3 regions of the Paenibacillus lutimineralis genome follow, and region 1 is predicted to be linked to each of the others. Evidence: riboswitches for the same ligand, from Rfam matches in the RefSeq annotation. Region 1 holds a riboswitch; each other region holds the start of a gene.

What was found. A riboswitch is a leader RNA that binds a small molecule or an ion and turns the genes downstream of it on or off. The one in region 1 is predicted to bind cobalamin.
Region 2: it holds a riboswitch for cobalamin, as region 1 does, so the genes downstream of both, metE (5-methyltetrahydropteroyltriglutamate--homocysteine S-methyltransferase) here and EI981_RS21500 (ABC transporter substrate-binding protein) in region 1, are expected to answer to the same signal.
Region 3: it holds a riboswitch for cobalamin, as region 1 does, so the genes downstream of both, EI981_RS03225 (anaerobic ribonucleoside triphosphate reductase) here and EI981_RS21500 (ABC transporter substrate-binding protein) in region 1, are expected to answer to the same signal.

The regions. Positions count from the first base shown of each region.
Region 1 is NZ_CP034346.1:4,804,294-4,814,661, reverse strand. It holds gene EI981_RS21520 (Gfo/Idh/MocA family protein) at 1-521, opposite strand, end outside; gene EI981_RS21515 (TetR/AcrR family transcriptional regulator) at 879-1,532, shown strand; gene EI981_RS21510 (histidine phosphatase family protein) at 1,551-2,141, shown strand; gene EI981_RS21505 (TRM11 family SAM-dependent methyltransferase) at 2,228-3,202, shown strand; cobalamin riboswitch at 3,332-3,541, shown strand; gene EI981_RS21500 (ABC transporter substrate-binding protein) at 3,775-4,788, shown strand; gene EI981_RS21495 (FecCD family ABC transporter permease) at 4,785-5,831, shown strand; gene EI981_RS21490 (ABC transporter ATP-binding protein) at 5,837-6,625, shown strand; gene cobT (nicotinate-nucleotide--dimethylbenzimidazole phosphoribosyltransferase) at 6,756-7,835, shown strand; gene cobU (bifunctional adenosylcobinamide kinase/adenosylcobinamide-phosphate guanylyltransferase) at 7,832-8,425, shown strand; gene cobS (adenosylcobinamide-GDP ribazoletransferase) at 8,422-9,228, shown strand; gene EI981_RS21470 (cobyric acid synthase) at 9,345-10,368, shown strand, end outside.
Region 2 is NZ_CP034346.1:3,862,428-3,872,795, reverse strand. It holds gene EI981_RS17010 (response regulator) at 1-137, shown strand, start outside; gene EI981_RS17005 (enhanced serine sensitivity protein SseB C-terminal domain-containing protein) at 185-946, opposite strand; gene EI981_RS17000 (replication termination protein) at 1,369-1,731, shown strand; cobalamin riboswitch at 1,843-2,040, shown strand; gene metE (5-methyltetrahydropteroyltriglutamate--homocysteine S-methyltransferase) at 2,156-4,504, shown strand; gene EI981_RS16990 (FMN-dependent NADH-azoreductase) at 4,648-5,274, shown strand; gene EI981_RS16985 (aspartyl-phosphate phosphatase Spo0E family protein) at 5,430-5,570, opposite strand; gene EI981_RS16980 (metal-dependent hydrolase) at 5,831-6,328, shown strand; gene EI981_RS16975 (MgtC/SapB family protein) at 6,628-7,341, shown strand; gene EI981_RS16970 (ABC transporter ATP-binding protein) at 7,868-9,640, shown strand; gene EI981_RS16965 (response regulator transcription factor) at 9,666-10,352, shown strand; gene EI981_RS16960 (sensor histidine kinase) at 10,349-10,368, shown strand, end outside.
Region 3 is NZ_CP034346.1:757,580-767,947, reverse strand. It holds gene EI981_RS03260 (Gx transporter family protein) at 1-431, opposite strand, end outside; gene EI981_RS03255 (NusG domain II-containing protein) at 415-804, opposite strand; gene EI981_RS03250 (FAD:protein FMN transferase) at 1,035-2,117, shown strand; gene EI981_RS03245 (hypothetical protein) at 2,369-2,791, opposite strand; gene EI981_RS03240 (hypothetical protein) at 2,972-3,535, opposite strand; tRNA gene EI981_RS03235 (tRNA-Thr) at 3,733-3,805, opposite strand; gene EI981_RS03230 (MTH1187 family thiamine-binding protein) at 3,884-4,183, opposite strand; cobalamin riboswitch at 4,682-4,985, shown strand; gene EI981_RS03225 (anaerobic ribonucleoside triphosphate reductase) at 5,173-7,149, shown strand; gene nrdG (anaerobic ribonucleoside-triphosphate reductase activating protein) at 7,146-7,664, shown strand; gene EI981_RS03215 (ribonucleoside-diphosphate reductase subunit alpha) at 7,866-10,199, shown strand; gene EI981_RS03210 (ribonucleotide-diphosphate reductase subunit beta) at 10,262-10,368, shown strand, end outside.

The sequences.
Region 1 (10,368 bases):
CAATTGCCGCGGACATAGCTATGGGCCTGATGCCAATAGGCCACATTCTCATTATGCTGGATGGAGACGAGCTCGCCGATTTTTTTGTCCTCGACCATTTTTTTGAGCGTCCCGAAAAACTCCGTATAGCGGAGCACATGACAGATGTTGAATATGCGTTCGTATTTAACGGCATGCTGCCCTAACTTTACGACTTCGACAGGGTCCGTCGACATCGGCTTCTCAAGAAGGATATGATATCCGGTTTCAAAGGCTTTGATCGCCGGGTCGAAATGGTATTGATCCTGCGTACAGATCAGGGCAGCATCGGCCAGCTTCGGCTCTTGCAGCATCTCCTCCCACGAGGTATAACAGGCGGAGTCTGGGAGGTTATGGGCCTTCTGGAAGGCTTCTCTTCGCCCTTGGTCCGGTTCCGCGATCGCGACGAATTGAAGCTCTTCTGGATGCTCCAATGCGTAAGTGGCGTAGGCCAGGGCACCGCGATTTCCAGCTCCGATAAGTACGGCTGTTACCTTTTTCATGAAATTCTCCTCCATTGTCCATAGTCATTCATAGGGAAATATTGATGTGATAAGTTCATAAGTGTGAAACGTGTTAAAAATAAAAAAATGTATTGAATACAGGGATACATTGAATAAAGTGTATTTACACGATGTAATCCCTATGTTGTAATCATATTATGGTGTTAACACCGTGTCAACCCCATCCTTTGGTTTTGTTGTCGTAGCAAGATAGCAGGGGAAATAGATCCGCCGCCATAGCTGTTGATTTCAGTTACCGGATAGAGTAAGCTAAGCAGCATAAAGGCTATTTACGTAATGGAAACACTATGAACATTGAATATAAAATGCGTAACGGATAGATAGGAGTGAATTCGTTTGAGTACGAAATGGGAGCAGGAATTGGATTTAATGCGTCAGTCGCGGCGGGAGCAAATTATGGAGGCTGCCTATGAACTTGTATTAGAAAAAGGGCTGATCTCCATCACCATTGTCGATATCGTCAAGAAGGCGGAGATTAGCCGGGTAACCTTGTATAAATATTACAGCTCGATTCATGAGATTGTATTTGATATTCAGATCCGAATTTTGAATGAAATGAGCGATTTGCTGGGTGAGAAGCTCAAAGGCAAAGATGGGCTGGAGAAGCTGCATGATTATTTTGCTACCTTCGTCCGCATGTACCAGACCCGACCAGATTATTTTCGCTTTGCCGCGATGTTCGATCAATTCTATCAGTCCTCCTATCCAACGCCGGAGCTGGAGGATCGGTATCAGAGCTTCACGAAGCAGGGAATCGATTTGATAGAACAAATCATTGAAGAAGGAAAGGGTGACGGATCGATTCGTGCGGAGACTCATCCAGCGATGATGGCACAGATCCTGTCGCATATTATGATGGGAACGACGCAGAGAATTGCCGCACGCAGCGAAATATACAAGACGGAGAGCAAGGTCGATTCCGAGGAAATGCTCAATTATTTAGCGGATTTCCTAACCACTTCACTGGCTGTTGATCCATCACGGGCGTAACAAGGAGGACTCGACATAATGAATGAAAGCTATGAGGGAGTGGAGTGGTGGTTAATCCGGCATGGATTGACAGGGTGGAATCTGCAGCGTAAATATCAAGGCCATAGCGATGAGGAGTTGTTGCCTGGGGAGGCTTCCGGTCTTACTCCGCTGCGGAGTAAGCTGGCTGGTCAATCCTTTGCCGGTGTATATTGCAGTGACCTGAAGCGCTGTCGCCAGACCTTGCAATTGATCCGTCCTGATTTGACTGCACAAGCTGTCTATGATCCAAGACTTAAGGAGATGAACTTTGGTGCTTGGGAAGGCAAAACCTATGAAATGCTAGAGCATAACCCACTCTATCGTGCCTGGATTGACAATCCCAAGCTGTATACACCACCGGAAGGGGAATCATGGGAGCTGTTCCAGAACAGGGTCGCCGACTTTCAAAGGGAACTGGTGCAGAAATCGAAGGAGCTTGCGGTTAGCGGGAACGCTAATCCTTCCATCCTGCTTGTTGTGACCCATGGTGGTGTGATATCCACGCTGAACATGCTGATGAATCCAGATGCTGACTTCTGGGACAGCAAAGTTTCGCCGGGGGAGATTATGAAACTAAAGTTGTCCTGATCTTAACGGGGACCGACTCTTCTTTTCTTTTTTCGGGGAAAAGGGGTATGATGGTGCTCTGAAGAATTCAATTTGCCAAAAGAGGAATGAGAGATTTGATGCAGCAAACGGAGAGTTCCAGCCGCTATATTTATCCCTTTGCCTGTCATGAGACGGAGCGTGATCTGTGCAGGATGGAGCTGCAGGCGCTATTCGGATACGCCGTTGATCCTGTTGGACCGTACCCATTCGTGGATACGCCCATTCTGATCGATCCGAATCGTAGTCCTTATCTATCGCTGAGGATGGATGTATTGATCAGCGAAGTTTCTTGGGAGGAACTGCTGCGGCGGGCTGCCGAGCTGGAGCTTAATAATAGAACATTTAAAGTAAAATATATCAAAAATGGTGATCCACGCAGCTACGAGCAGCAGCGGCAGATGGAGCGCCAAGTCGGGAGTATTATTCGCGGCAAGGCGGAGATGCGTACGCCGGATCTGATCTATGGCTTGCTCTCTCATAACGGGCGCTGGACACTGGGAAGCTGCTATCCGGCACGGTCGGTCTGGCTTGAGCATAAGCATAAGCCGCAAAATTACTCGACCGGACTGAGCACCCCAGTTGCTCGCGCATTAGTTAATATCGCGGCGCCTCAACCGAATGGACTGCGGTTGATCGATCCCTGCTGCGGCATGGGGAATGTGCTGATCGAGGCGTTGTCGATAGGGATGGATATTGTCGGCCGGGATATTAATCCGCTAGCGATTAAGGGAGCGCGTGTGAATTTGCACCATTTTGGCTATGATTCGAAAGGCTTGGTAGAGATCGGTGATATGAACGAGATAGATGAGCATTATGATGCCGCTGTTCTTGATATGCCTTATAATCTGTGTTCGGTACTTCCGCGAGATGAACGGATTAGAATGCTCACTAGTCTAAAGCGGATTAGCATCCAGTCGGTTATCGTCTCTTCAGAGCCACTTGAGGAGGAGATTCGCGAGGTGGGCCTTATGATCATGGACCAAGGAAAAATTCTTAAGGGTTCCTTTATTCGCAATGTGTGGCTATGCAGGAGCGAGTGAACGGGATAAGACTATCTTATTACAGTATTGCAGCAGTAGATAACGGTGCATGAACGGTTTTGGATATTGTGTTCAATCTTCTTTTCACCTATAATCCAATAGAGAAGATAGCCTTGCTTTAAGCTAATGAATTAAATAAATACTTGCTGGTCCTGAGTTGGCGGCGTATGACGCCATACACTCGGGTGAAAAGGGAAGCCGGTGTGAGTCCGGCGCGGTCCCGCCACTGTAAACAGGGACGAAGTCCAATTTGCCACTGTCAACTGTCAGGTTGATGGGAAGGTGGGCTTCAAGTCATAACCTGTAAGTCAGGAGACCTGCCGCGAGTATATGAGACGGTCCTTCGAGGAAAGGATGACGTTCTGCTAAGCTAAGATTGCAATCTGTAAATGGAGACTTCATGCTCTGTTTGGATCAGGCATAATACTTTGTAGACGTAACCCATCCCATCGGATCGGGTTTTCTTTGTTTTAAGTAGTAGTTCAAAAAGTCGGCTTTGATAAGAAAACCTGATCGAGGCTGCTAGCACAAGCAATGGCGTACAAGAACTTATTCAAAAGGAGAGGGAAAACTTGAAGAACTGGAGAAAAATATGGGCGGCTGCGCTGCTGACGCTCGTAATTATGGTCGTTGCAGGGTGTGGCGCCAATAATTCAACGAATAATGCCACGAACGGGGCGGCAAATAATAGTACGAATCAGGCTGCTGAGCAGAGCAGCAATAGCGGAAATGCAGGGGAAGCACAGCATACAGCTTACCCGCTTACTGTTAAGGATGATTTCGGCACAGAGGTCACATTTGATGCGGCTCCGCAGAAGATTGTCTCCTTGTCACCATCGGAGACGGAAGGTTTGTTCGCGATCGGGCTGGACGAGCAGATTGTCGGCGTCTCGGATAATGATGATTATCCGGAAGCAGCGCTGTCCAAGCCGAAGATGGGCGGCTTCCAAGTTAATGTAGAATCCGTTGTAGCGGCTGAGCCGGATCTTGTCGTTGTAACAGGGACGATGATCAAGGAAGAGACGATCAAGAGCTTGACTGATCTCGGGATTAAAGTATTTAAATCCAATCCGAAGACAGTTACTGATGTGATGGACCATATTAAGATGATTGGACAAATTACGGATCACCAGGCTGAGGCGGAGCAAGTTGTGAAGCAGATGCAGGATGAGCTGAATCAAGTAACTGAAGCCGTCAAAACGGTTAAAGAGGAAGATAAGAAAAAGGTATATATCGAGTTTTCGCCAGGCTGGACGGTTGGTAAAGGTGAGTTCATGGACGAGATGATCACACTTGCCGGAGGCACTAACGTAGCTTCCGATATAGAAGGTTGGAGTCAAATTAACGAAGAGAATATTATTAAGGCAAATCCTGATGTTATCCTATATGCCAAGAGCGTCATTGATAATAACAAGACCTTGGCCGAGATTATAAAAGAACGCAGCGGTTGGGATCAAATTACGGCGGTGAAGAATGATCAGGTCATTGGACTGGATGACAATTTGCTCAGCCGTCCAGGACCGCGCGTAACCCAAGGACTGATTGAAGTAGCCAAAGCAATCTATCCGGAATTGATGCAGCCATGAGGAAGAAGCTGGCCGGATACGGAATCATAGGTCTTGCTTTGCTCGCAATCACCATCTTGATCTGTATCGGGGTTGGCTCAGTATATTTGCCTGCTGGAGAGATTATCGCCATTCTCGCGCATCATATTCCATGGATTGGCGATCATATCACTCCAGATTGGAGCATGGCTTCTGAACAGATTGTTATGAAGGTTCGCCTTCCGCGAGTGATGCTTGGCCTGCTGGTCGGTGCTTCGCTCGCGGTAGCGGGCTCTGCTTTCCAGGGAGTACTGCGCAACCCGCTCTCTGATCCATTCACCCTTGGCGTGTCATCGGGTTCAGCGCTAGGGGCCGCGGTACTGATCTTCCTTGGCTGGCAGTACTCCGTGATTGGAGTGTTCACACTGCCGGCTATCGCATTTTTAACGGGTTCATTAACGTTGTGGATCGTAATGTGGCTGGCACGGGAGAACGGGAAAATACCGATCGAAAATTTAATTCTATCGGGTGTCGTGATGCAATCCTTCCTGGGGGCGGTTGTATCTTTTCTGACAGCAATGTCGAAGAAGACGGTGAATGAAATTTTATATTGGACGATGGGGTCCTTAAGCTTGCGAGGATGGTCGTATACGGCCATCCTGTTGCCATATTTGGCGCTGGGGATTATTTACCTCTGGAGCCGGGCCAGGACGCTGAATTTGCTGGCGCTTGGAGAGCGGCAAGCAACCCATACGGGACTCAATGTGGAATTCACCAAATTATCAGTGTTATTCGTGGCCACGCTGCTCACGGCAGCGGCCGTCTCGGTATCCGGGGTGATTGGCTTTGTTGGCTTGGTGGTACCTCATATTATTCGGCTTATTACGGGTCCCGATTATCGCCTGATTATTCCGCTCTCCGCGCTCGGCGGGGGCATCTTTATGATGTGGAGCGATCTGGCAGCGCGCTCGCTGCTGGCACCGATTGAGATACCGTTGGGAATTGTCACTGCCTTCGTAGGGGCGCCTTTCTTTGCTTATTTGCTGTATCGCAAGAAGAAGGAGAGAGAGGTGGAGATGCGTTGATTGAAGTGCGGCATATAGATAAATCATATGGAAGTCTCTCCGTACTCAAGGATATAAACTGGCGGGTTCAACGCGGACAGTTTTGGGGCATTATCGGTCCAAATGGCAGTGGGAAATCAACGCTGATTAGCCTCTTGTCCGGAGTAGAGAAGCCGAACCGCGGTGAGATCAGTCTGGATGGCAGGTTGATTGCCGAATACGGGCGCAAGAAGCTGTCGCGCAAGCTGGCGGTTCTGCAGCAGGATGGGCTTCCACCAGTAGCTTACCCTGTCCGGGAAGTGATTGAAATGGGGCGGTTTCCGTTCCAGAATTGGCGCGGCAGAGAAGATAGTGAAGCCGCTCAGCGTCTAATGGACGGTATTATGGATAAGCTCGAGTTGAATGATTTAGCGCATCGTCCGCTTCATGTATTGAGCGGAGGACAGCGGCAGCGGGTCGCCTTGGGCAAAGTGATGGCCCAGCAACCTGAGATCGTCCTGCTTGATGAGCCGACAACCTATCTGGATATCCGACATCAGACGCAGTTCATGGAGCTGGTTGCCAGCTGGCAACGTGAAGCGGGTTTGACGGTCGTATCTGTTATGCATGATCTCAACCTTGCTGCTCTGTATTGCGACCACTTGCTTGTACTTCATCAGGGCAGAATTGTAGCTGAAGGTTCACCAGCGGAAATAATTAATTCCGAATTGATTGAATCGGTCTTTCAGGTGCAGTCGCATATCGTTGCGCACCCGGATCACGGAGAGCCGCAGTTATTACTGCGCAAGGAAACTAGCGGTAAACATGGGGCTTGAATGATAGGTTATTCTATACTAGCGGAACTACGTTTCGCTAGTTCATATTTTGCAGCATGATCTTGCAACACTAGTGATATAGTTAGTTATGATATAGTCGCACATCACGCACCAGGAAGGGGATATACACATGAATCATTTAATCGCACAAATTATCGATAAAATCTCAGCTCCGGACGAGGCTGCTTCAGCAGCAGCGGCTGAGCATCTCGATCAGTTAACCAAGCCGCCGGGGAGTCTCGGGAAGCTGGAGAATCTGGCCGTGAAGCTAGCAGGAATAACAGGGAATGTACATCCCGATTTATCTAAGCGTTCTGTCATTGTCATGGCTGCTGATCATGGTGTGTGCGAGGAAGGCATCAGTGCTTTTCCAGCGGAGGTAACGCCGCAGATGGTACATAACTTCCTGGCCGGCGGTGCAGCAGTGAATGTACTGGCTCGTCAAGCCGGAGCCGAAGTGATGTGCGTGGACATCGGAGTAAATGCCGAGTTGTCGCACCCGGAGCTCGTCATGAAGAAGATCCGCTATGGAACAGCGAACATGGCCAAAGGTCCGGCGATGAGCCGTGAGGAAGCGGAAGCGGCCGTGCTGGCGGGAATCGATACGGTGAAGGGTGCAGTAGCAAATGGATCAAGACTGTTCGTGACTGGCGAAATGGGGATCGGTAATACTACGGCCAGTGCGGCAGTTATGAGCGTGTTGACCGGAAAATCACCGCAGGAATGCGTTGGTCGAGGAACGGGTCTCAATGACGAACGCCTTCAGCATAAGATTGCTATCGTGCAGAAGGCAATTGATGTTAACCAGCCGAATGTGAACGATCCGCTGGATGTATTATCCAAGGTCGGCGGACTTGAAATTGCCGGCTTGACTGGGGTGATCCTGGCTGCTGCTGCTCACCATTGTCCGGTCGTAATTGACGGGTTTATCTCTAGTGCAGCAGCATTAATCGCGCAACGCCTTGCACCAGAAACTGCGCATTATATGATCGCCTCGCATGCCTCGCATGAACAGGGGCATGAGCAGCTGCTCGGTGAGCTAGGACTTGCCCCGATGCTGCATCTGGACATGCGGCTAGGTGAAGGCACTGGCGGCGTACTGGCGCTGCATCTGATCGATGCGATCTGCCGCGTAATGTCGGAAATGGCGACCTTTGAGAGTGCCGGAGTCTCTACAGGAGAAGGGGCTGGTCCGGAGGCAACCGTATGATCATTACGGTGACCGGTGGGGCGCGGAGCGGTAAGAGCTCTTTTGCCGAGAAATGGTGTATGAAGCATACGGGGCGAGGGATTTATATTGCTACGGCGCAAGCATTCGACGATGAGATGCGTGAGCGGATCAGGCTGCACCAGAGTGTCCGCGTGGACAGCGGTTTCCCTTGGGAGACGAAGGAAGAGCCGCTGCGGCTTGCCGCGCTGTTAAGCGAGCTGGCTCAGTCGAACAATCGTATATCTTCCTCTATCGAGGAGCCTGTGGCAGACGAACCTGTTGTACTGGTGGATTGTCTCACATTATGGCTCTCTAATGTTTTGCTCGCGTCCGGCGATGGGCCGGAGGCGGAGCCGCAAGTATTGGATGAGATCGAACGATTAGCTGCTGTCGTCTCAGCCTATTCCGGTAATTTGGTACTGGTGACGAATGAGGTCGGGGATGGCATCGTGCCTGAATACCGTCTGGGTCGAGTCTACCGGGATTTAGCTGGAATCATGAATCGCAAAATGGCTGAGATTTCACAGCAAGTGTTTCTCGTCACTGCGGGAATTCCAATTGAACTTAAGAGCAGGGAGTATCGATTATGAGACAAAAAGGACGGCCAATTTTGGCCGCTTTTCAATTTCTATCGCGGTTTCCGGTGCGGGCCGAGCTTGATTTTACGCCGGAGTTGCTGAAGAGGAGCGCCAAATATTATCCGCTCGTCGGTGCAGCGATTGGCATTGTTATTTGGATCATTGCGGTGGTGGCCAGCCTGGGGCTGCCTGTACTGCCGGTCTCGGTTATTCTGCTAATCGCTTGGGTCTGGCTGACTGGCGGATTACATCTGGATGGCTGGATGGATTCTGCGGATGCGTTCCTGAGCTATCGTCCCCGTGAGAAAATGCTGGAGATTATGAAGGACAGCCGAGTTGGGGCGATGGGTGTGTTAGCCTGTGTGCTGCTGCTGCTCTTTAAAATGTCGCTGCTTGCTACACTCCTAAGCCGCGGACTGTATGTATCTGGAGCGGCAATGATGACGGCTCCTGTGTGGAGCCGTTGGTTCATGTCGCTGGCTATGCGTCATTGGCCGACCGCGCGCGGGGGGGAAGGACTGGCCGGACGATTCCGGGGACAGAGCGGCAAGGATACGCTGCTTGCGACTTTACTGGCCCTTGTGCTATCGGCTGGACTGCTGCTGCTTGCCGCTGTGCCAGAGTGGGGAGATATGAATATTATCATCCCTATGGTCTATTATGTTCTTGCCCCTCTATTAGCTTGGGGAGTCGGTTCCTGGATGGCGAGCCGGATGAATGCAAGGCTGGGCGGCTTGACGGGGGATACCTATGGCGCGATCAATGAAGGGCTGGAAGCGGTACTGCTACTGCTCGCCTGCTTGCTTTTTCAATGAGTGAAGTGGAGGTTTGTTCGATGAGGCAAGAAGATTTATTAAGAGAGCAAGTTGATATAACGGAAAAAGATACAAAGAGGAATTGCGTAGACTCCAGCAATCGAGGCGCTGTGCTGATGCTGCAGGGTACGGCTTCTGATGTCGGCAAGAGTGTCATCGTGACTGCCTTATGCCGAATTTTCGTTCAAGACGGAATCAGAACAGCTCCCTATAAATCACAGAATATGGCGCTTAATTCTTATGTCACCGCCGATGGTCGGGAGATTGGGCGCGCCCAGGGAGTGCAGGCTGAGGCCTGTGGAATCGAGGCGTCGACGGATATGAATCCCGTCCTGATTAAGCCGACAGGAGATATGCACTCGCAGATCGTCGTTCACGGCAAGCCTTATCAGCATCTGAGCGCGATGAAATATCGTGAGGAGTTCCTGCCTGTGGCCCAACCGATCGTGATGGAGGCACTGAACCGACTGAGGGATGAATATGACCTCGTTGTACTGGAAGGTGCGGGAAGTCCGGCGGAGATCAATTTGAAGCAGCGCGATATCGTCAATATGAATCTGGCTGGGTGGGCGGAAGCTCCGGTCATTTTGGTGGGCGATATCGATCGCGGCGGGGTGTTTGCGTTTCTGGTCGGGACGCTCGAATTGCTGGAGCCCGAAGAGAGGGCCAGGGTGAAGGGCTTCATCATCAATAAATTCAGAGGCGATCTGGAGCTGCTTCGGCCAGGGCTGGATTGGTTGGAACAGCGGACAGGCATTCCCGTGCTCGGCGTGCTGCCCTTCCTGCCGGATATGGAGATCGAGGCCGAGGATTCAGTTATTCTCGACTCCTACGCTTCGATGCCTAAGCAGGGCCGTGATATTGATATTGCCGTTATTCGTTATCCCCGTATTTCCAATTTTACTGACTTCGACATGCTGGATGCAGAGCCGGACGTGTCTGTGCGTTATGTCCAGCGAGCAGCGGAGCTAGGAGAGCCGGATGTAATCATCCTGCCAGGCTCCAAGGATACGATTAGCGACTTGGCATTTCTGCGAGAACAGGGGCTGGACGGAGCGATTGAGCAGTATATGGAGAGCAGCACTCATTCGCAACTGGTCGGTATTTGTGGCGGATATCAGATGCTTGGCGATGTACTCC
Region 2 (10,368 bases), 940 kb from region 1:
CTAATCGGGAGATTGCTAAGGATCTCGACATTTCCGATCAGACCGTTAAGAACCATCTGAAGAATATCATGCACAAGCTGCATTTAGAGAATCGGGTACAATTGACGCGCTATGCCATGGAGCAAGGGTGGATTTAGTGCGGGTCTGTAGATTCGCCGAGTTGGATATAACACGTATAGGAACGCTAGAATAGCCCAAGAACTCTTTTTTTGTAAAAAGGCTTCACATTGGACTTAAAGTAATCTTCCAATCCTGATGACCCATCCAACTGAATAAATGTAACGGGTGGGTCAGGAACGTATACGGAATTTGCCACCATTCCTGCTTTGGCAACAATCTCATTCATGTTGTCACACACTTCAAGAGCGATGAGTGTGTGTGGTCTCTCATCCATTTGTGGGTTGAAGAAATGTGCATGATAGGCGAGCTTAACTTCTTTCATATCCGCAAATAGTTCGCTTAGTACATCAAGGAGCTCTTTTGGCATAATGGCCGGTTGTCCGATCATAACCTCTGTCTCTTTCTGTACTTCATATTGCTGGGAAGGGCTGAAAATGGATCCATTTAGAATGGACTCTATTTCCTCTGCCGTAAATTCTTTTCCATAGCTTGAAGTTGGATTTAGAAATACGTCAGCGCCACGAGTTAATTGAAAGAAATCCACGGCATTCATCGAACAATAATTAACTTCCTGATCAATGGCCTCTTGTAAACGGCGTAATGATGTAAAGATCGGTATATATAATTTCTGGTTGATTTCAATATTTAATAATTGAATCGAGGAACCTTCTTTTAATACTCCTTCATTCGTATCAATTTCACTTCCGTATTGAATCGTGTAAATGTTGGAACCCACCAGTTCCTTGTAAAAATCATATCGGGCAGAGGGGGCGGTTGCTGCCGTCATTAAAATTTCCTCGAGTTTATTCTCCGGTTCAAACGTCATTACTCTTATCACTCCAATCGCGATAGGAACTATAGATGAGCTTCCTATTTTTAATATCTCGTACCACTATATCGTAATTTTCTTTCCACTCATCATAAGTATCAAATTCTAATCATACTGATTTTACTCCTTTTCCAACGGAAGTATAAGCTTCCAAACTCCTAGTTTCTTATTTCACAACCGGTCATCTCGCACTAAATGCTGGAAATAAGGAATGACAACAAACTCTTGTGTTATAATTTCATTATATGAAAAATTCATAATAGTAAGATCAAATTCATGCTGCTTAATTACTTTTACCTTAATTGCTACTCTCAGGACGATCTAGCTACCTTTCCACTACTTAAAAAGGGCTACTAAATCAACTATTGTGAAAAATTCATATATTAAGTATACTGGAAACAAAAGGGGGGTGACAGCCCATGGCTTTTATGATTGCCCAGCGGGCTTACATTAAGTTATACCTGATTACGAAGGTGGAGCAGCGGCGTGGATATGGTTATCAGATGCTGGAGGAAATGAAGGAGGAATTCAAGCTGTTCGGGTATGTGCCTCCGCTGAGCGAGATTTACCGGGCTTTACATGAGTTGGTGCAGGAAGGAGTTCTATATCGGACTAAGCAGTTGAAGGGAAATGATCCAAGCGTCGACTTTCAGGAGATTGTACTGTACCATTTTACGGAAGATGGACGGGACAAGGCTAAGCTCTACAAGAAGCAGGTGAAGACCGATCTCGATCGCTGTATTGGTATGCTGCAAAAGGCGGTTCAGGACAATTATAACTAGTTATAGTAAATTCCGATAAGACTACTGGTTGTATCGTATCCCGATGCAATGTATGATGATATCTAAGAATAAAACAAGTTCAAACAGGCCAATTTTGAACTACCTCTCAACTTAATATTTGTGGGGATAGGTGCTCCAGTCTAATGGATTGGGAGCTTAAAAGGGAAGTCCGGTTCAATACCGGCGCGGTCCCGCCACTGTAACAGAGGAGTCCGTTGCGATTCTTGCCACTGATACAAGTCTATCGGGAAGGCAGCATGAAGACGTTGAATCTGGAGCCAGGAGACCTGCCTATTCTGACAACACTGCATTACCTACGGGAGATAGGGAGGTGTTAAAGATTACTGCCATTGTATATCCATACAGAGGTTCTCTTTAGCACTGCTTAAAGGGAGCCTCTTTTTATTTAAACTGGACTGGATTTATGAACGTGTGTCTCATCAAACATTATTCATGGAGGTTGATTGAATTGAGCAAAATCGTAAGCGGTAATCTAGGGTATCCAAGAATTGGACGGAATCGGGAGTGGAAAAAAGCGATTGAGGCTTATTGGGCAGGACAAATCGCTGAGCCAGAACTGCGGGAACGACTGACGGCGATCCGCCTGGACAATTTGCGTACGCAGCAAAGCAAAGGAATCGATGTCATTCCAGTCGGTGATTTTACCTATTATGATCATGTGCTGGATACGGCGGTGATGTTCGGATTAGTCCCGGCACGATTCGAGTATGACGGCGTGGCAGTACCGTTAGACACCTATTATGCTATCGCCAGAGGAAATAAACAGGCTGCGGCTAGCGAGATGACCAAGTGGTTCAATACGAATTACCACTATATCGTACCTGAGCTTGGAGACAGAGAGCCGAAGCTGACTGTAAATTATCCGCTAGAGGCGTACCGAGAAGCGAAGCAAGCTCTGCAAATTGAAGGCAAACCCGTATTACTTGGTTTGTATACGTTCCTGAAACTGTCCAAAGGATATGCAGAGGGAGAGTTCAGCGTTTGGATCGACAAGCTGCTGCCGCTCTATATTCAGGTGCTGCGTGAGCTTGCGGCAGAAGGTGCAGCCTGGGTACAAATCGATGAGCCAGCTCTCGTAACAGAGCTAACCGCAGAGGATATCCAGCAACTTAATTCGATCTATAAGAAAATTGTTCAGGAAGTACCGGGAATCTCCATCATGCTGCAAACCTACTTCGCCGCAGTGTCCGGTTATCAGCAGGTGATTGCTCTGCCGGTGCAGGGAATTGGCTTGGATTTTATACACGGTCTAGAGGGCAATCTTGCGGCACTGCGAGAATTTGGCTATCCGGCAGGCAAGGTGCTCGGAGCAGGAGTCATCGATGGACGCAACATTTGGCGCAGCGACCTGAAGGCGGCCAAGCAGCTGTTGGATGAGATCGTAGAGCTAGCTCCGGAGGCGGAAAAGGTTATTGTGCAGCCATCGGGCAGCTTACTGCATGTACCGGTCAGCCTGCAAGGAGAGACGGAGCTAGAACCGCTTCTGAAGGAGGCACTGGCCTTTGCGGAAGAGAAACTGGATGAAGTCGCTAGTCTAAAGGAATCGTTCAGCAGCTCGTCCATTCCTGCCTTATTTGTGGAGAATGAGCAATCCATTCAGGCATTGTCTGCTGCTCCGGTCCGTAATCGTCATAATGTACGCAATAGGGTTGAGCAGGCATTGCAGCAGCCTGCGGAGCGGAAGAATGAATTCGCAGCACGCAGAGTGCAGCAGGAACAGAAATGGCAGCTGCCATTGCTTCCAACCACGACCATCGGCAGCTTCCCGCAGACGAAGGAAGTGCGTTCGGCACGGCAGAAATGGCGCAAAGGCGAATGGAGCACGGAGCAATACGATCAATACATTCAATCTGAAATTGATAAATGGATCCGAATCCAGGAAGAAATCGGTTTGGATGTACTCGTACATGGAGAGTTCGAACGGACGGACATGGTTGAATTTTTCGGCGAGAAGCTGCCTGGTTTTGCTTTTACACGTGGTGGATGGGTTCAGTCCTATGGGACGCGCTGCGTGAAGCCGCCAATTATTTACGGGGATGTGGAATTCGGCCAGCCTATGACTGTAAAAGAGACACAATATGCTCAATCGCTGACACAGAAGCCAGTTAAAGGTATGTTGACCGGACCGATCACTATATTGAACTGGTCGTTTGTACGGACGGATATCCCTCGGAAGCATGTTGCGTATCAGATTGCTCTTGCCTTGCGTGAAGAAGTAGAGGCTCTGGAGAGAGCAGGGATCGAGATGATTCAGGTGGATGAGCCTGCACTTCGAGAAGGATTGCCTCTGAAACGGGAGGAGTGGCAGGAATATCTGGACTGGTCGGTAAATGCTTTCCGGATTTCTACAAGTTCAGTGCAAGATACAACGCAAATTCATACGCATATGTGCTATTGCGAATTCCAGGACATCATTGATTCGATCCAGGCCCTGGATGCCGATGTGATCTCGATCGAGACATCGCGCAGCCATGGAGAACTGATCAGCAGCTTCGAAGAACATACTTACCCGCTCGGCATTGGGCTTGGCGTCTATGATATTCATAGTCCAAGAGTTCCTTCCGAGGAAGAAATGTTGTCTCTGATCGAACGAGCGCTGGAGGTACTAGATCCGCAGTTATTCTGGATTAACCCCGATTGCGGACTGAAGACAAGAGGACAGGAGGAAACTGTCGCAGCTTTGTCACATATGGTGTCAGCAGCAGAAACCTATAGGGAGAAAGTGATTTCAAGTTCTTTGAAAACAAGATAATGAAAATGTGATAAAAGCTACAGAAATTTTCTAAAAACTGCAATTGACAAATCACCTTGGGTAATTTACTATGTTAACGATACTTCAAGAGAAAAAGTTAGTAGATAGGAAAATAGTAAATTACACCAGGAGGAACCATAAAAATGGCTAAAGTATTATTCGTCAAAGCTAACAACCGTTCGGTTGAGCAATCCGCAACAGTGAAATTGTATGAAAGTTTCTTGCAATCCTACAAGGAAAATCATCCTGGGGATGAAGTTACTGAAGTGAACGTATTTGATGCGAACCTTCCGTACTATGACAACGATATGATTAACGGTGGGTACAAACTGGCTAACGGATTCGAAGCAACTCCAGAGGAAGTGAAGGCCGTTGAACTTGAGAACTCATACCTTGATCAATTCCTGAGCGCAGACAAAGTGGTATTTGCGTTCCCATTGTGGAACTTCACCATTCCTGCTCAGCTTCTGACTTACCTGTTCTATTTGAACCAAGCGGGTAAGACTTTCAAATATACTCCAGAAGGCCCTGTAGGCCTTGTTGGCGACAAGAAAGTAGCATTGTTGCACGCTCGTGGTGGGGTATATTCCGAAGGACCAATGGCTTCTTGGGAAATGTCCTTGAATTATGTAACTAATATCCTGGCATTCTGGGGCATCAAGAACACCGAGAATGTAATCGTGGAAGGCCACAATCAATTCCCGGATCGCGCGGAAGAGATTATTCAAGACGGCATCAAACGTGCAGCTCACCTTGCAGCTCGCTTCTAATTTTAGTTAGCACCTGACTGCTACGATATCATCGAAAATAAAATTGGCTACCCCGACTAATCTACGATTAGCGGGATAGCTTTTTTTATGAGTTTAATAGGAAGCATAGCGGTGATGTGATAAAGGAGCCGCTTTAGGCGGCTCCTCTAAATCCATTACTTGTTGTTCTTATGATATTCGTTGAGTAATTGGTCAAGTTTCTGGCTCAGAATTACGATTTTTCGGTCGGTCAGCTTGCGTGTGGAGAGTTTATTTAATTCCAACCGAAGTTCTTCAATCCTCCGGATTAACTCCAACGTCGAACAACCCCTGAAATTAGAATATCTATGTTATACGTCCGCTGTGCACTGGCGACCGTCGTGCGGAATCCCTACTTTCGCCTGCTCCGCCCCAGACGTAAAGTGGTAAGTAATGATTTCTCTATCCGAATGGGCAGCTCCTCCTTAATAGATAAAAAATGTAAATAAAAGTCGTATCAAGACAAAATATGAAACTATTTCGTTCATTTTTTTGCTATAATAGCGAAGACAGCTTAGAGATACGGAGGAATTATGGAATGCTTCAGAAGACACACACCTTAGCAGGGCTGGTCGCGGCCGAATGCGTCATCATCTACTACAATCAGCCGCTTCTATCCTGGGAATCGGGAGCAGCGCTGCTGATCGGATGTCTGGTAGGGCCGCTAGCGGACATTGATAAGAGAGGATCAACGATGGCCAAGATTCTGCTGCCGCTATCATGGCTGCTGCAAATCTTGCGCGTTAAGCATCGTACGATGACACACTCCTTGTTGTTCCTAGTGTTGTTAGGTTATTTGTTAACTCCACTGCCTGACTTCTATTATTGGACGATTATCGCCGCTTATGCCTCACATCCGCTCATCGATCTTTTGAATGATCAAGGGGTTGCTCTACTCTGGCCTTTGAACCGGAAATTCCGCTTCTTGCCGAAGCCGGTCGCGATCGATACGGGATCTTTGCAGGAGATTGTTTTCAGAACGACATTAGCTGTATTGGCTATTATTTTACCGTTCGCACTATGGGACTCATTTTGAGTCTTTTTTTTATTTGTGCTTCATTATAAAATGGAGTTTACTTTAAGTTCATGTTTAAAAAGTCAGACTTTCAGCACCGAGAAGGTTGGATGAAGCTAGGGCATGAGGAGCGGAGCGTACGTAGTGGGTACGCGAGTACCGGAAGGCCCGGCTGAATTCAAGATTCGATGTCGAATAGCTCTCAGTGTTACTTCGTGATCAAAGGGGACTTTTTAAATAACCTCTTTAAGTTCGGGAGAGCTTATCTCTACCCGTAGGGGATAATAAATAATACTCAATATAATTGAAGGAGAAATGTTATGGTTTCAGATTGGGAAATGGTGTTTAAACTTTGCATTGCTTTATTATTCGGTTTGTTCATTGGAATCGACCGGCAGCTGAAGCAGAAGCCGCTGGGGATTAAAACCTGTATGGTCATCTGCATCTCGAGCTGTCTTGTCACCATCGTCTCGATTGAAGCCTTTCAGAAATTTGCCGGGCCGGATCATCCGAATATGGACCCGATGCGCTTGGCGGCTCAAATAGTTAGCGGGATCGGTTTCCTGGGGGCAGGTGCAATTCTGCGCCGCAGTAATGAAGGAATCTCCGGACTAACGTCCGCAGCGATGATCTGGGCGGCTTCCGGGATTGGGATTGCGATTGGTACGGGATTTTATATCGAAGCTGCGCTAGCAGTCATTTTGCTGATTCTCGCTGTTAATTTCGTCCCGTATCTCATTAAGTGGATCGGACCTTATAAGTTGAATCAACGTGATGTATCTCTGAAGGTCGTCATGGAGGAGCATGGTAATGTCACGGATCTGATTCGGATTATTGAACGCAAAGATGACAAGAGCGGCAACAAACATATTCTACAACATCGCATCCGCCGGCTTAAGATCAAAGACCTGGATGAAGGGCGTCACCGGGTAGACATGGTGATTACAGCGTCGGAGAAGGAATATACAACAGAGATTTATAACTTTGTACGGAATATTGATCATGTAATCAGCGTCGAGGTCGAGAATTTATAACTTGAACTACTTTTAGTGCGTGTTCAAAAAGGCCGGTTTTCAGCACCGAGAAGGTTGAATAAAGCTAGGGTCTGAGGAGCGGAGCGTACGTAGTTTGTACGTGAGCACCGGAGGACCCGGCTGAATTCAAGATTCGATGCCGAATAACTTCTTGATTGACTTCGTGATCAAAAGTGGACTTTTTGAACTTCCTCTTTTAGAAGAAGGTTTGTTTAACTTCAGTTTAAATAAGTAGGGTATTCTTCTCTTAAGAATAAAAAGGGAATGTTCAAAAAGGCCAGTTTTATGTCTAACGAAACTACAGATCGTTATTTGCCTAAAAACAGTGGCAAATAAAATCTAACGAAACACCATATCGTTATTTGGAAGAAAATAGGGTGATAAGCCCCTTATTCACTTCAATAACGTTATCCAGTTTCGTTAGAAAGTTTGCCAGCCCAATTTGCTGGAAATAGCGATACCCTGTTTCGTTAGAGGTTAAGGGCGACAATTTGAACTACCTCTAAATAATTCAAGGAGAGGAACCATGAAAACAGATATATCCAAACCTAATTTCTCGTCATTCTATCGATTAATGAAAGAGACGAAGCCACCGATGGCTTTAATCATTGTCTCGATTTTATTAAGCGTTGTTTCTACGCTGGTCGGTCTGGTTATCCCGATGTTTACCAAAAGCCTTGTCGACGGATTCTCTCTGGAATCCATTAGCCGAATGCAGATCGTTGGTCTGGTCGCCGCCTTTATCGGGCAGACGCTGGCGGCCGGCGTGTCTATCTTCCTGTTGAATTATATCGGCCAGAAAGTAGTTGCCATCGTTCGCGATAAATTGTGGAAGAAGCTGCTTGCTTTGCCGGTCTCTTATTTCGATAATAACCGGACCGGGGAATCCGTCAGCCGGATGACGAATGACACAGGAGTCATTAAGACCTTCATTTCCGAGCATGTAGCCAGCTTCTTCAGTGGTATCATCTCCATCATCGGTTCCATCGCTGTTCTGATCTATCTGAACTGGAAGATGACGTTGATTATGTTCCTCGTGATTCCGTTGGCGGCCCTTATACTTGTGCCAATCGGCCGCAAGATGTATAAGGTCTCGATCAGCATGCAGGATGAGACAGCCTCCTTCACGGCGATGATCAGCCAAGTGCTGTCGGAGATCCGTCTTGTAAAAGCCTCCAATGCAGAAAGGATAGAGTATAAGAACGGAAGCAAAGGAATTCAGAATCTGCTGAAATTCGGGATCAAAGAAGGGCTGATTATGGCCTGGATCAGTCCGTTGATGAGCTTCGTCTTAATGATGCTGCTCGTGATAGTCATCGGTTATGGCGGTATGCAGGTATCTTCAGGCGTACTGACCGCTGGGGAACTAGTAGCCTTTATTCTGTATTTGATTCAGATCGTCATTCCTGTAACTCAGCTCAGCACCTTCTTCACCCAACTGCAGAAAGCCAACGGTGCGACCGAGCGGATGATGCAGACGATGAACGAGCAGGAGGAGGATTTCCATGCCGGCCTTGAGGTGACGGATGCGAAGCTTCCAGTTAAAATTGAAAATCTGTCGTTCGGTTATAAGCAGGATGAACCTATCCTTCAGGAGATAAGCTTCCAGATGGAGCCTGGTACTGTCACGGCGGTAGTTGGTCCAAGCGGTGGAGGGAAGACCACGTTATTCCAGGTGCTTGAGCGCTATTATTTGCCGCAGAAGGGACAGGTAATGCTCGGCAACGAGCCAATCGATTCCTTCTCACTTCGATCCTGGCGGGGGATTATCGGCTATGTGTCCCAGGAGAGCCCGATGATTGCCGGGACGATTCGCGAAAACCTATGCTATGGGATTGAACGTGAAGTCAACCTTGAAGAACTGGAGCAAGCTGCGAAAATGGCTTATGCAGATGGGTTCATCTCCGAGCTGCCGGAGGGATTTGATACAGATGTAGGCGAACGCGGAGTGAAGCTATCTGGCGGACAGCGGCAGAGAATTGCTATTGCCCGTGCATTGCTTCGTGATCCGAAGATATTGATGCTGGATGAAGCCACATCCAGTCTGGACAGCCGCTCGGAGATCGTAGTGCAGCAAGCGCTCGATAATCTGATGGCGGGAAGGACGACGATTGTCATCGCTCACCGGTTATCAACGGTTGTCGGAGCGGATCAGATTATTTTTATCGAGAAGGGAAAAGTCACCGGACGGGGTACCCACGAACAACTGCTGCAGCATCATGAGATGTATCGGGAGTTCGCGACGCAGCAACTACAGATTGCCGATGCCTCACCAGAGTTGACCCTTCAGCAACAATAAATAGATCGTAGGTGAATAGTCAATTATGGCGAAAATACTTGTTGTTGATGATGATCATCATATCCGTGAACTGGTCAAGGTTCTGATCGAAGAGGCAGGGATCGGCGAGGTGCTGGAAGCGGCCGATGGTGTTGAAGCACTCGAAATGATGGAGGCACAGCGGGCGGATATGGTTATCCTAGATATCATGATGCCCAATATGGATGGTTGGGAGCTCTGCCGTGAGCTGCGACAAATGTATGAGATGCCGATTCTAATGTTGACTGCTAAGGGGGAGACGAGACAGATCGTCAAGGGCTTTGATCTTGGCACGGACGACTATCTTGTGAAGCCATTCGAGCCTGCCGAGCTTATCGTACGGGTAAGGGCGCTGCTCAAGCGGTATCAAGTGATCGCTTCACAGAGCGTGACGATCGGTACACTTCATGTGGATCGTAAGACATTCCAGGTCATGGCAGAGGGTGAGAGCCTTACCCTGCCGCCCAAGGAATTTGAGTTGCTGTTCCTGCTCGGCAGCTACCCGGGCAAGACAATTCCCAGAGAGCAATTGATTGAGGATATTTGGGGCTATGACTTCGAGGGAAATGAACGGACGGTCGATGTACATGTGAACCGGTTGCGTGAGCGATTCCCGGAACAGCGGTTCCGCTTTCGAATTGTAACGATTCGCGGGCTGGGCTACCGTCTGGAGGTGTACCAGGAAGAGCGATGAAAATACTAAAGAAAAT
Region 3 (10,368 bases), 2.5 Mb from region 1:
TAGTAGAATATTTTCGTCGTGTTGAAATAAATACAAGCAGCGGTTAGCTGCCCGATATTATGGGCGATCCCGCCAACGATGCTAATACCGATGAAGCTAAGCTTATCGCGCCCAATCAGTAATAGGAACCACATCGCCACAAAGCTGAACAAAGCCCCCATGATACTAAATAAGAAGCTTGAGAACGTGCCGAAGATAAAGGCGGTCAGCAAAGTCTTAAGCAGCACCATCATCATGGCATCCCGAGCTCGTAAGAAATAGAGACAGGTCAACACCATAATATTTGCAAGTCCCAGCTTAGCGCCAGGTACACCCATATTGAGGGGAATCAAGGATTCAACCATGCTTAACACGACAGCCACCGCAGCGAAGATAGCGACGATCACTGTTCTTTTAAGCGCGATATTAGACTGCTCATTTAACCGTTGCATCGATACCATCCTCCTCTGATGGGCCTTCGATCTCGACCATCAGTTTATGCGGAAGACAGATAATCGTACCTCCCGTCCGATCCACAAATCCGAAGGAAAGACATACTTTATCAGGGCAATCCGCATCAAACATTTCAATACCGTAATCATGAACTTTCAGAATATTAAGCCCATGTTCATTTTCCACTTCAATGGTCTGCTCTTCTTGAGTAAGAGTTACCTCTTTAAATAATTTCCCATCCACCGTAATTTTAGCAGTCCGAAGTTCGTTGTGATTTTTTTCACTTGCATCTCGATCGAACCATCGTGGAATAATAAAGGCCAATGCAATAATTACAACTAATCCGATCAGCAGAAGATCTCCGCGTTTCATGTGCAACTCCTTGTTTCCTTATTTTTTGATAATATAAATCTTAGATGAACTCATTATACATGTAACTTTCATCACAGAAGTGTGATAAATGTCTCTTCCCTTGTCTTTTCACAAAATAATCATTTAAAATTGAAGATATTTTTTAATTGTGAAAATTTGTACTTTTAGTACTGTTCCATTTCTGCTACAATCAAGGACGATAAATGACAGGCAGAAAAGAGGTTAATCCGATGAATATGAAGAAAGCCGCTATTTTACTGGTAACGATGTCTCTCGCCGGTTCCCTGCTAGCTGGCTGTGGAAATTCGGGAAATAGCTCAGCTCCCGGTTCCAGCAGCGAGACACAAGATAAAACCGTTGAACCTATGAAGGAAACCTATTTTATCTTTGATACAGTAGTAAATATCAAGATTTATGATAATCGGGCTACCAAGAAAAATCTCGATGAAATCGGTGTACTGCTGAAACAGATCGATTATCAGATCAGCAGAAATAACGAGAACAGCGAAATATACAAGGTTAACGCGAATGCTGGTATTGCTCCAGTCCAAGTGTCCAAGGAAACTTACGATCTTGTCGCCTATGCTGTCGATTATGCCAAGCGTTCGGAAGGATTGCTGGACCCAACGATCGGCAGGCTTGTCGGCCTGTGGAATATCGGCCATGAAGGCGCCCATGTCCCTGCTCCCGAAGATATCGCTGCCATGCAGAAGCTGTGCGACTACCATAAGCTGGAGCTGAATGAAGCCAAGCATGAGCTGTACCTGACGGAAAAAGGTATGGACATCGACCTCGGTTCCTATGGTAAAGGCTATGCCGCTGACCGCGTTTACGACTATTTGGCGGATCAAGGCTTCCATAGTGCGATTATCGACCTAGGCGGCAACATTTTTGCCATGGGGCAGAAGCCTGGCGGCAAAGATTGGAGTATCGGCATCCAGGATCCCGATCAGGAGCGCGGTAAACCAATTGGCACCGTTCCTGTGAATGATAAGACTGTCGTTACCGCAGGGATATACGAGCGTTATTTCATCGAAGACGGCAAAATGTATCCGCATATCCTTGATCCCAAGACAGGCTACCCTGTCGATAATAACATCAGCAGCGTTACGATCATTACCGACCGCTCGACCGATGCTGACACGATGGACACTGCGCTTGTTCTCATGGGCGTAGAAAAAGGACTGAAGTTTGCCGAGAGCATTCCCAACACTGAGGTTCTGTTCATTACCAAAGACAAGAAGCTGTATGCTTCACCCGGATTTAAAAAGCTATTGAACAAGACAAATGATAGCTACACGTACGCTAACTAAACCAAATAGCTTACTTCAAGCCACTATCTGATTATACACTATCCCGGCGGTACTTCTATACTGCCGGGAATTTTATATTTATCTGCCTTTCATTCCCCTTCCATCGTGAGCCAAGACCAGAGTCCGCTTCAAGAGGATCATTGAAACTCAGTAAATTAGCCCCTTCACGAATTGAAGGGGCTGCCCATTAGAGCTTTGGCTACGATCATCATCTGTCCTGCAGTAAGCTGATTTCCTCGCAAGTACTTTCTCTAATTATCAGTTTCATTGCGTATGTAAGTAAGGAAATTAAGAAATAGGATATACAGAGGATAGAGCAGCGTAGCTAATATGACTAACAATCCCATCACAGGTGGCGGGGTCTCCCCTCGATCCGTAATCAGGAACAGACTCGTAATCACATACATAAACACCACAGCATACGGCAGCCATAGTATTGATGTCCAAAACTTCACTCCCCCGCTACCCAATGAGAGATTCGTCAGACAGTACATCAGGAATGAAACAACAATTAAGATCACTAGCATCGCCCAACCGATAATTGTATTCATCTGTCCCAATTCGATGCCTGTTACTCTCGCAAGCCGATAAGGCTCCAACATCAGTTCAATTTGCAGTGAAAAATGAAGTCCATATAAAGCGCTCACACCGTTCAGTTTTAGACACTTGATCATAAGACCTCCCAGGCAAAGCGTTATTCTTATTTATATATCTCTAACGTTAGTCAATCCGTTTATGTTACTTCGTGATATGGCATATTCTTATGATAGAAATAGTAAGGAGCCGTGCTAATACACGACTCCACGTACACATGCCGCTTCAAAGAGCAGTGGTTGGCTTGCTTATTTAATAACCTACTGACTTGCGTCTATTTTCTTTTGCAGCTTCAATATTTCCCCCTCTGCTGTGGTGATATCCTTCTGAAGCTCCATTATGTAATTATTGCTCTCCTTGATATCTGCTTCGAGCATCTTGAGACGATCAGGCGATTTTTGTTTCGACGCCTTCTCCTCCTTAATTTTCGCAACTAAGGTAGTCATTTCTCCCTTTTTCACCTCTATGTTAACTTCGCATTTATTGATTACACCACGTAAATGATTAATCCGATTAGTCCATTCAAGCACCTCCTTGCTTAACACTTTGGCTTCCGTTTGGCTCTGCGAGATGGCCGGTTCACCTACGAAGATCGTCTTACCCTCCACAGTTAACGGAGCTCCGACTGCAGCAGCCATCGCTCTAACTGGTGCATAGACAATCCCACCTATCACAGCGCCCTCCGATACCAAGGAGCCGTCAATTTTTTTGATGCTATAAATCCCCTTTTGCACATTCATTCGAGACCTGATGGAGCTGGAGAGAACAAATGCAAGCCCGAAGAGGAGTACTCCAACGACAACACCAGCCATAAATTTCTTCATTTCTAACCTCCTAGAAAAATACTTCTTCTTTCAATTATCTTATGTATAATAGCAACGAGTTTCAATAAGCCCGCAATAGCAAAAACATCACTTTACTCAAATAAAGGGTAGATGAATGGTAGATGAACTGCTCTTTTTGCAAAAAAGCACGGCCCCCGAAAAGCTCGGAAGCCGCGCCACGCTTAAATAAATAAGGATGCTGATGAGAGGATTCGAACCACCGACCTACGCATTACGAGTGCGTTGCTCTACCTACTGAGCTACATCAGCATAATCACTTATAAATAGAAACAAAAAATATTATAACGCTTTTTCAGAAAAATGCAAGCAAAAAGTATAGTCATTACTCTAAAGCTTCTCACGAACGGAACGCAGCTTCTGCTCGGAGGAGCTCTCTTTATCGCGGCGATCATCGATCTTGATCGAGGTCGATACCCGCATAGCCCCAGATTGGAATGGCGCTTCATGAATGGCCCGAATTGCCGTGAATATATCGTCAAGCTGGCCCTCTATAATCGTGCTCATGGATGTCAGCGTATATGTAATACCTGCCTGCTTCTCCAACACTCGCTGCAACTCGGCTACATAAGAGCTAAGACTTGTGCTCCCCGTTCCTACCGGAATGACCGTCACTTCTACAATTGCCATCTTCAAGACTTCCTTTCCATTCCATATTAATTCTATTCTAACCATAACATAAGGTGGAATTCAAACTCAGAATCACTTGATCTGCTCAGATATTTCTAACGAAACTACAGAACGCTATTGCCGCGAACACAAGAGCAAATTAAATCTAACGAAACTACATATCGTTATTTGAGCTAAGTTCATGCTGAGATCCTCTATTTTGGTTAAATAGCGATACCCCGTTTCGTTACAATCTTTACTAGCCCCTTTTCATCCTAATAACGTTATCACGTTTCGTTAGAGACGGTTTACTAGTTGCCAGCCGAATCTCCCCCTACTCTCCAATTGCTATCCAATTTAAGCATCTGTGTGGTCCATAAAAGTTCACATTTTTTTTTCGGCCCTGACTCGCCGCATCACGTCTGCTTTCTACTGTTTTTCAGTTAATTTTCACTCTTAAATCCCCCATATGACCTGTTTACAAACACAATATATTGGGCTATGATCAATTCCAGACAACCAAATATAGTATGAACAGGTGGTTCGGAGCATTTTACACTACCGGATCTTAAAAGGGAAGCGCGGTGCAAATCCGCTGCGGTCCCGCCACTGTGACCGGAAGCTTGAGAGGCTTAACAACCTCTATAAGTGAGTGTTCAAAAAGGTCGGTTTTCAGGATTTACTTCGAGATCAAAAGCGAACTTTTTGAACAACCTCTATAAGCGATTCGTCGGCATCATGCCACTGCGGGTAAATAAGCCTGCGGGAAGGCGCCGCTGAATGACCCGGAAGCCAGGAGACCTGCCTGTTTCAATGACACCGCTAATGACCTGCGAGGAATCAGGCAGGTGTCCGTTTGCAGCTGCTACATACTATTTCAGCTATACACTATCGGAACACAGGAGTACTGTGTTTGATTGAGCGCAATCGGGCATTTTCGACCTTGAGGCAGGTTGGAAATGCTTTTTATATGTCTATAATGTCTAGTAATTAGAGGGGAGCACTTAGTTATGGCTTTATTAAATCGAATTTATACGGATCAGGAGCAAATGCTGGATGAGGTGATTCATTTAGGGGAAGAAATCGTTGCCAGCTCCAACCTTGATGCACTGCGCGAGAATGCAAACCTGAACGGCGAGAGCTTCTCCGGCAAAATGAGCAAATTTGGCAGTGAGTATGCCAAATGGTATGCGAATCACTTTGTGATGCCTAACCATCTGGTACAAGCTATTCAGGACAATATCGTCTATGTACATGACCTGGATCAATATGCCATCGGCACGACGAACTGCATCTTCATCCCATTTGATAAACTGCTCGCCGGGGGCTTCAACACCGGCAATGGCAGCGTCCGTCCACCTAATTCGATCATGACAGCTATGGCGCTGGTGGCGATCATTTTCCAATCCCAGCAAAATGCCCAATACGGCGGCGTCTCAGCCAATAAGCTGGATTACGATCTGGCCCCTTATGTAAGTAAATCGTTCGTGAAGTACTTCCGCAAAGGGCTTGATTACTTCGAAGAAGGAGACGAAGCGGCGGACTTGGGTGAGATCTCCATGGGTCGTAGCGACCTTCAGGAGCAATATCCAAGAACTTTCAAATATGCCTCCAAAGAGACCGAATCAGAAACTTTACAGGCTGCTGAGAGCCTGATTCATAACTTGAATACGATGTCGAGCCGGGCCGGCGGGCAAATCCCGTTCACCAGCATCAACTATGGCACTTGCACATCTCCAGAGGGACAATTGGTCATCCAATCCCTACTGAAGGCGACGATGCGCGGTCTGGGCAGCGGTGAGACACCGGTCTTCCCGATCCAAATCTTCAAATGTAAGCAAGGTGTCAACCAAGAGAAGGAAGATCCGAACTACCATCTATTCCTGATGGCTGCGGAGTGCTCAGCCAAACGACTGTATCCAAACTTCGCTAACCTGGATGCGCCTCTGAACCTGCAATACTATGATCCGGCCAATCCGGATACAGAATTCGCAACCATGGGATGTCGTACTCGCGTATTAAGCGATCGCTTCGGACGCAACCATCTGTCCGGTAAAGGGAATCTGTCCTTTAACACGATTAACCTCGTCAAGCTCGGACTGGAGCATGGTATCGCGCTAGGACGGCGTAGAGAAGCCGATGAGCGCGGCTTCTACCGCGAGCTGAAGCATTATATGGACATCGCGACTGACGGCTTACTGCATCGCTTCGAGATTCAGTCCCGCCAGAAGGCCAAAGCTTCCGACTTCATGATGCGCGAAGGCGTCTGGGAAGGTGGCGAACATCTCTCCCCTGACGATCAGGTTGGGGACCTGCTCAAGCACGGCAGCCTGTCTATCGGATTCATCGGGCTGGCGGAATGCATGAAAGCACTGTACGGCAAGCACCATGGCGAAGATGAGGAAGTATATCGCAAGGCTTATGACCTGATCTCTTATATGCGTAAATATTGCGACGAGCAGAGTAAGCGCCACAATCTAAATATTACTCTGTTCGCAACCCCTGCCGAAGGGCTGTCTGGCAAATTCACCAAGCGTGACCGTGCTGTATACGGCAAGGTGTCTGAAATCGTAGACCGTGAATACTATACAAATTCATTCCATATTCCGGTGTACTATACCATAAGTGCAGCGAAGAAGATTGAGCTTGAAGCACCGTTCCATGATCTTTGCAACGCGGGCGCTATCTCTTATATCGAGCTAGATGGGAATGCCCGCAACAATCCGGCTGCATTCATCAACATTGTAAAATTTGCGCTGTCCAAGCAAGTTAGCTATTTCAGCATTAACCATCCGATTGACCGCTGCACGTCCTGCGGCTATGAAGGGATTATCGGAGCTACCTGCCCATCCTGCGGCCAGCATGAGAATGATGTGCATATCCGTCGCCTGCGCAGGGTTACGGGCTACTTAACAGGAGACTATCAGACACGCTTCAACGCCGCTAAGCAGGCAGAGGTCCGCGATCGGGTGAAGCACGGGATATGAACATTTGCGGTTACTACCCGGAATCTATAAATGAAGGCGAAGGCCTGCGCGCCTCTATCTTCATCAGCGGATGCCGCCATCGTTGTCCGGGCTGTTTCAGTCCGGCAACGTGGAACTTCAAATATGGAGAGCTATTTACAGAAGAACGGCAGGCAGAGATTATCTTGGATATTAAGAATAACCCTCTATTAAGCGGGGTCTCTATTCTTGGCGGCGATCCATTTTTCTCTGCCGAAGAGGTCAACGATTTCATTGATCTACTGCGCCAGGAAGCTGGTCCGGTTCCGATCTGGATATATACTGGATATACATTTGAAGAACTGTTGGCCATGCCGGGGACACCGGAATTTGGCCTGCTGGAACGCTGCGATGTTCTTGTCGATGGGAGATTTATAAAAAATTTAAGAGACCCCTCCCTGCTCTATCGAGGCAGCTCTAACCAGCGAATTATAAGGATTTCAGAGAGCTTGGCAGCCCAAAAAGTTATAGATTGGGAACCCTTGTACTCTTTCTAGCCAACCTCGTTTCTTGTATAATTGATAATCTGTGATGTTTCTCACAGTGAACATTGGCGAAATATATACTTAACCGGCGCGACATACTTCATCTGCGCCCCTTTTTTTCGCTATTTATTTACAATTTTAAATAACAAGTTTTGTAGCTTCGCACAGCTTCGGCTGCTGCTTGACCTTATATCACGAAAGCGAGGATATTCCATGCCATCATTCGTAACCAAACCTAATAACCGCCAGTTGGCGTTCGACAGCGAACGCCTGGGCATCTACGCCGACCGTATTCTGGAGGAATTGAACAAAATCGATAAGGAGCGCCTGCTGCGCGGTGTGCAATCTAAATTAAGACGCGATGTCGTTACTGGAGAAGAGATTAGCAGCGCGTTCACGATGTCTGCGCTTGAGCTCGTGACCAAGGAAGAGCCGGAGTGGAAATTTGCCGCTGCCCGCGCCCTGCTGACATCCCTATATAAGAAGGCCGCCGTGAACCGCCGCTATAAATCTTATCCGGATCAGCCCTACGGTTCGTTCTATCATCTGATCTCCGACCTATGCAAGAGCGGTATCTATCGTGAAGAATTGCTAGAGTATTATACGAAGGAACAAATTGATGAGCTTGGAGAGGTGATTGACCCATCCTGCGATTTACTGTTCGATTATATCGGGCTGCTTACGCTATCCGAGCGTTATCTGGCTAATGACTTTGAAGGCCGGACCATGGAGCTGCCACAAGAACGCTACATGGTAATTGCGATGTACTTGATGCATAAAGAACCCACAGAGAAACGGATGGAACTCGTCAAAGAAGCCTACTGGGCAATGAGCAATATTTACATGACTGCGGCAACGCCAACGATGTCCAACGCCGGCAAGAAGGTAGCCGGACAGCTCTCCAGCTGCTTCATCGATACGGTTGACGATTCCCTCGAAGGGATCTTCGACTCCAATACCGATGTAGCTCGCCTCAGCAAAATGGGCGGCGGAATCGGTGTCTACCTCGGCAAAGTCCGGGCTCGTGGATCAGATATCCGTGGCCATAAGAATACGAGCTCTGGCGTCATCCCTTGGATTCGTCAGCTTAACAACACCGCGGTCAGCGTAGATCAGCTTGGTACACGCAAAGGAGCAATCGCCGTCTACCTTGACGTATTCCATAAAGATATCCTCTCCTTCCTCGACCTGAAACTCAACAACGGGGATGAGCGGATGCGTGCGCATGATATTTTCCATGGCATATGTCTGCCTGACTTATTCATGGAGGCCGTCGAAGCACGGGGTGAGTGGAACCTGTTCTGCCCACATGAAGTGAAGAAGACGATGGGTTGGAAGGACGCAAACGGACGTCCACTTGGCTTGGAAGATTTCTATGATGAGGAAGTTGGCAAGGGCGAATTCCGCGAGAAATATCAAGAGGCTGTGGATCACCCTACCCTGTCCCGTATCACAATGCCGGCCATCGACATTATGAAGCGGATTATGAAGTCGCAGCTTGAGACAGGAACGCCTTACATGTTCTATCGCGATACCGTCAACCGTGCGAACCCGAACCGTAACCACGGTATGGTCTATTCCTCCAACCTATGTACGGAAATTATGCAAAATCAATCGCCAACAGTGGTTGAGCAGGAGGAGCTCGTGACCAAAGATGGACAGACCCGGATCGTGATCTCCAAAATCCCTGGCGATTTCGTCGTCTGCAACCTGAACTCGATCCACCTGGCACGTGCTGTACCTGCCGGAGTCCTGGATCGTCTCGTACCGATTCAGACGCGCATGCTGGACAACGTAATTGACATTAACAATATCGAGGTGCTTCAAGCACAATATACCAACAGCCAATACCGCGCTATCGGGCTTGGTACCTTCGGGCTGCACCACCTGCTCGCACTTGAGGGCATTCGCTGGGAATCCGAGGAGGCTGTACAATATAACGACGCTCTATACGAGAAGATCAACTTCCTGCTGATCAGATCAAGTATGGAACTGGCTATTGAAAAAGGCCGCTATCCGAAGTTCACAGGCTCGGACTGGGATACCGGACATTACTTCACTTCCCGTGGCTATGTCGACGGTTCGCGTGAAGGCAAATTCGTAACAACAGAGCAATGGAAAGAGCTGATGGGGCAAGTCCATGAGAACGGCGTACGCAACGCCTGGATGTTCGCCATCGCGCCGAACGGATCGACCTCGATCATCGCCGGCTCTACCGCCAGCATCGATCCGCTCTATGAACTTCTCTCCTATGAAGAGAAGACAACTTATAAAGTCGCGAACCCTGCTCCGGACCTATCCGAGAAGACGATCTGGTACTACAAGACGGCGTTCATGATCGATCAGCACTGGTCCATCAATATGGCCAGCGCCCGTCAACGCCATATCGACCAGGCGCAAAGCTTCAACCTGTATGTACGCCCGGACATCAAAGCAACCGAATTCCTGGATCTGCATCTGCATGCCTGGAAGGCTGGCATCAAGACGACTTATTATGTCCGCAGCCGTGCATTAACGATTGAAGAGTGCGAATCCTGCGCATCATAATCCTATTTTTGACACTGATAGCTTAGTAGATTATTAATATTAGGGGATGGACTCAAATGACATTGCAATTACAGGAGATCTTTAACACTAAGGCTCCCAATAAATCAACCCGTATCATTAATGGCGAATGCTCCGGCATTGTGAACTGGGACGATATCCGTATGCCGCA